Regions from separate parts of the Thioclava sp. DLFJ4-1 genome, predicted to be linked through region 2. Evidence: riboswitches for the same ligand, from Rfam matches in the RefSeq annotation. Region 2 holds a riboswitch; the other holds the start of a gene.
What was found. Region 2 has a riboswitch for thiamine pyrophosphate ahead of thiM (hydroxyethylthiazole kinase). Riboswitches for the same ligand answer to the same signal wherever they lie in the genome.

Region 1: it holds a riboswitch for thiamine pyrophosphate, as region 2 does, so the genes downstream of both, thiB (thiamine ABC transporter substrate binding subunit) here and thiM (hydroxyethylthiazole kinase) in region 2, are expected to answer to the same signal.

What each region holds. Positions count from the first base shown of each region.
Region 1 is NZ_MPZT01000004.1:175,992-178,184, reverse strand. Features, by position in the region: gene BMI85_RS13790 (thiamine/thiamine pyrophosphate ABC transporter permease ThiP) at 1-236, opposite strand, end outside; gene thiB (thiamine ABC transporter substrate binding subunit) at 257-1,249, opposite strand; TPP riboswitch at 1,286-1,390, opposite strand; gene BMI85_RS13780 (DUF4139 domain-containing protein) at 1,564-2,193, shown strand, end outside.
Region 2 is NZ_MPZT01000001.1:75,195-77,387, forward strand. Features, by position in the region: gene thiE (thiamine phosphate synthase) at 1-90, opposite strand, end outside; gene thiM (hydroxyethylthiazole kinase) at 87-875, opposite strand; TPP riboswitch at 938-1,032, opposite strand; gene queC (7-cyano-7-deazaguanine synthase QueC) at 1,243-1,944, shown strand; gene queD (6-carboxytetrahydropterin synthase QueD) at 1,944-2,193, shown strand, end outside.

The DNA of each region.
Region 1 (2,193 bases), on a different contig from region 2:
GGCGCCCCGAGGAGCGAGATCAGCAGCCCCCGCCCCGCAAAGCGACGGCGATGTAGCGCCCGCGCGACCGGGATCGCCAGCACGCAGGAGATCAGCGCCGAGGCCGCCGCCTGCCAGAGCGTGAAGCGGATCGCGGCGAGGTCGGTCTCGCGCAGCCCCGTCAGCCCGCCCGCGCGGAGCGTCACCGCCGCCAACGTGCCAAGGACGAGCGCGGCCAAAGCCGCACCCGCCAGCATCGCCCAGAGGGGCGCGCGTTTTATCTGGAGAAGGCGCGTTGCCATTCGTCCAGCGCCGGACCGCGCAGTTTCTCGGCCTCGGTCTCACCCAGATAAAGCGTCTTGTCGGGCATCGGCAGGTTCTGGAACACCTCCGGCAGTTGATCCTTCGGCAGTTTCGCCGGGAAAGACCAGTTCGCCGTCGCGATCATGCCCTGAAAATCGGGGCTGAGCACGTAATCGAGGAACTTCTGCGCCAGCTCGGGATGCTTCGAGGTCTTGAGCTGCGCGACCAGTTCGGGGGTGAAGTAATGCCCCTCGGGGAAGATCGCCGCGACCTTGCTGTCATCCTCCTCGGCCATGATGTGATAGGCGGGCGAAGTGACGTAGCTGAGCACCATATCCGCCTCGCCATCGGTAAACATCCCGTACGCCTCGGACCAGCCCGGCGTCACGGTCAACACCTTCGGCGCGATCTTCGTCCAGGCCTCTTCGGCCTTGTCGCCGTAGATGTCCTTCACCCACAAGAGCAGCGACAGACCCGCAACCGAACTGCGCGGATCTTCAATGACGATCTTGTAGGCGTCATCGGGCGCATCGAGCAGGTCCTGGAAGCTCGCGGGTGGGTTTTTCAGCTTGGTCTTGTCATAGACGAAGGCCAGCTCCGACCAGTCGAAGGGTAGGAAGATCGGATCGTCCCATTTGACCGGCATGGTCAGATCGGAGGTGTCTTCGTTATGCGGGGCGAACAGGCCCGTGGCGCGCGCCTTCGCGGTCACGTCGGTGTTCAGACCGATCGCGATATCGGCTGAGGTCTTGTCGCCTTCGAGCAGGATCCGCGGCAGCACATCGCCCGCCACGAATTTCAGATCGCAATCGCAAGTCGCCTCGAACCCCTTCTCGATCGCGGGGCCGGGGCCCCATTCGCTCGTGAAATAATCGGGCGCATAGACGGTGAGTACGGGCTTGTCCTCGGCCGCCGCCATCGTGGCGATCAGGCTCAGGGCTCCCGCAAGCATCAGGTGGGTTTTCATGCCTCACTCCTTGGGCTTGCCGGGCGGAGTGGGGCCGGGAGATCCGGCTACCTTCCCTCCGCCGGTCTTAACCGGTTCAGGTTCAACGGGTTCGCGTGGATCGCATCTCAGCCGGATCGTCCGGCACCCCGAGGTAGGGCGCAACGTAAGCGCGCGCGGCTGCGGACGCAAGGGCAAGCAGGCACAGTGTCCCTGCCCCGCGCACGGACGCTCTGGCGAGTTCCCGCCAGTGGCGACCCGCGCCGGATTTCAATGGCTTGCAACTGCGCGCGGCGCGACGCAGGCTCGATCTAGAACGGATTTGGGAGGAACCGATGCGCATTACCCTCACGGCGGCCCTGCTGGCCGCGACCGCCCTGCCCGCCTTGGCCGACACGATCGAGGCACCGGGTAAGATCACGGCCGTGACGCTCTTTCCGCAAGGCGCGCAGGTGGTGCGGCAGGTGACGCTGGACGCCCCCGAGGGCAGCCATGACCTGCTGGTGCCGGGCTTTCCCGAAGGCACCGACATCTCGACGCTGCGCGTGTCGGGCGACGGTGTGCAGATCGGCGCGGTGAGCCTGCTCTCCGGGCGCGCGCCTGCGATCAGCGGGCAGGACAGCGCCGCAGTGAAATCTGCGCGCGATCGGTTGGCCTCGGCGCAAGAGGCGCTTGCGGAACAGGAAGACGCGGTGGCGGTGATCCGCGCCAAGGCGCAGGCCGCGCGCGACCAGATCACCTATCTCAAGAACACCGACTCGCAGGTAACCGCACCCGAACAGCTTCGCGCATTGGCACAGATGGTAGAGGATCAGATCCTCTCAGCAACGGAACGCGCAATTGCCGCCGAAGCCGAGGCGCGCCGCGCCGAAGCCGCGCTCGATCCCGCGAAAGAGACGGTGAAACAGGCACAGGCTGCGCTCGATGCGCTGCTGAACCCGGCGACGGATCGTGACGTGCTGAGC
Region 2 (2,193 bases):
GCCCGCGCCGCCCTCAGCCGCAGCGATAGCCTGCGCGATCACGGGCTGCGGGGCGTCCGGGTCGGTGACGAAACAGATGGGCGGGATCATGCGGGTTCGATCCGCGCACCGGCGGTCAAGGTGTCGGCGTCGATCGCATGGAGCGCATCGAGGAAGGCGACCTGAAAGCTGCCCGGACCTTGGGCGGTCGCGCCCGCGCGCTCTCCCGCAAGCCCGAAATAGGCGAGCGCCGCGATAACCGCCTCGAACCGGGGCTGGCCTGCCAGAAAGGCGGCGACGACACCGGTGAGCGAACAGCCCAAAGCGGTGACGCGCGGCATCATCGCATGACCATTCGCAACCCGCGCAGCGCGCTCCCCATCGGTCACGAAATCGACCGCGCCGGTCACCGCGACCACGGCCCCGCTATGGCGCGCCAAGGCCCGCGCGGCGCCTTCAGCCGTCGCAACGCTCTCGGTGGCATCCGCCCCTTTGCCCGCGCCGGCCTCGCCCGCAAGCGCGAGTATCTCCGAGGCATTGCCGCGGATTACCGTCGGACGCAGCTCCACCAGCCGCGCCCCGAGAGCGCGCCGATAACCCGTCGCGCCGACCGCGACCGGGTCGAGCACCCACGGAATATCCTTGGCGCGCGCGACCGTGGCCGCCGCCTCCATCGCCTCCGCCCATGGCGGCGACACCGTGCCGATATTGATACTCAGCGCCTGCGCGATCCCGGCGAACTCGGCCGCCTCCTCGCGCGCATGGACCATCGCGGGCGAAGCGCCGGACGCGAGCAGCACATTCGCCATCACGTTCATCGCGACGTAATTGGTGATGTTGTGAACGAGCGGCGCGGTCTGCCGCATTGTTGCGAGATATTGTCCGGGGTCTTCCATCGCACTCTCCTTGGCTGCGGGCAGCAAGAGGAGTGCGAGGGGGGCAAAGGCGGGACTGCGCCTGACCGTCTCACGCGCCTCCCTCCGCCGGCATTATCCGGTTCAGGTTCTAAGGGTTCGTCTCAGCCCGGTTTCCCGAGCGCCCCTGTCGCTTCGCCCAAAGAGGTGACACCGTCGGAGCCCCCCGTCAAGCGGTGTGACGACAAGCGGTGGGACGACAAGCGGGGGCCTCGATGGTTCGCGTCTGTCCAATCGCGCGATCGTTGCAATCTATCCGGCGCGCCGCCCTTGCAGAGCCCTGCCCCATCCTTTAGAGGCCCGCTCAACCGGTCGCAGCCTACCCGGTCATCAAAACAAGGGTTCAAATATGAAGACTCTCGTCATCTGCTCGGGCGGACTCGATTCCGTGTCGCTCGCCCATATCGTCGCCGCTGAGGGTAATCTCACGCGGCTTGTTTCCTTCGATTACGGCCAACGGCACCGCAAGGAGCTTGATTACGCCGCCGCCGCCGCGCGCCGCCTTGGCGTGCCGCATCATCTCATCGACATGCGCCCGATCGGGGCCGCGCTGACCGGATCGGCGCTGACCGATGATATCGACGTGCCCGACGGGCATTACGCCGAAGAAACGATGCGCATCACCGTCGTCCCGAACCGCAACGCGATCATGCTGGCCATCGGCTTCGGCGTGGCCGCCGCGAATGGCGACGAAGCGGTGGCGACTGCGGTGCATGGGGGCGATCACTTCATCTACCCCGATTGCCGCCCGGCCTTCACTGAAAGCTTCGATGCGATGCAGCGCATGGCGCTCGACGGCTATGCCGATGTGCGGCTGGAGACGCCTTTCGTGCATCGCTCCAAGGCCGACATCGTGGCCGAGGGCGCCAAACACGACACGCCCTTTGCCGAGACGTGGTCGTGCTACAAGGGCGGCGAGGTGCATTGCGGGCGCTGCGGCACCTGTGTCGAGCGGCGCGAGGCATTCCATCTTGCGGGCGTCGCGGACCCGACTGCCTATGCCGATCCCGATTTCTGGGCCAAGGCCGTCGCCGAGAAGGAGGCCCGCTGATGTTCCGCATCCGCAAGGAATTCCACTTCTCCGCCTCGCATCAGCTTGCGCATCTGCCAGACGATCACCAATGCGCGCGGCTGCACGGGCATAATTACATCGTGGTCGTCGAACTGGCTGCCGCGTCGCTCGATGAAAACGGCTTCGTGCGCGATTACCACGATCTGAAACCGCTCAAGGCCTATATCGACGACACTTTCGATCACCGGCACCTGAACGACGTGATGGACGTGCCCTCGACCGCCGAGA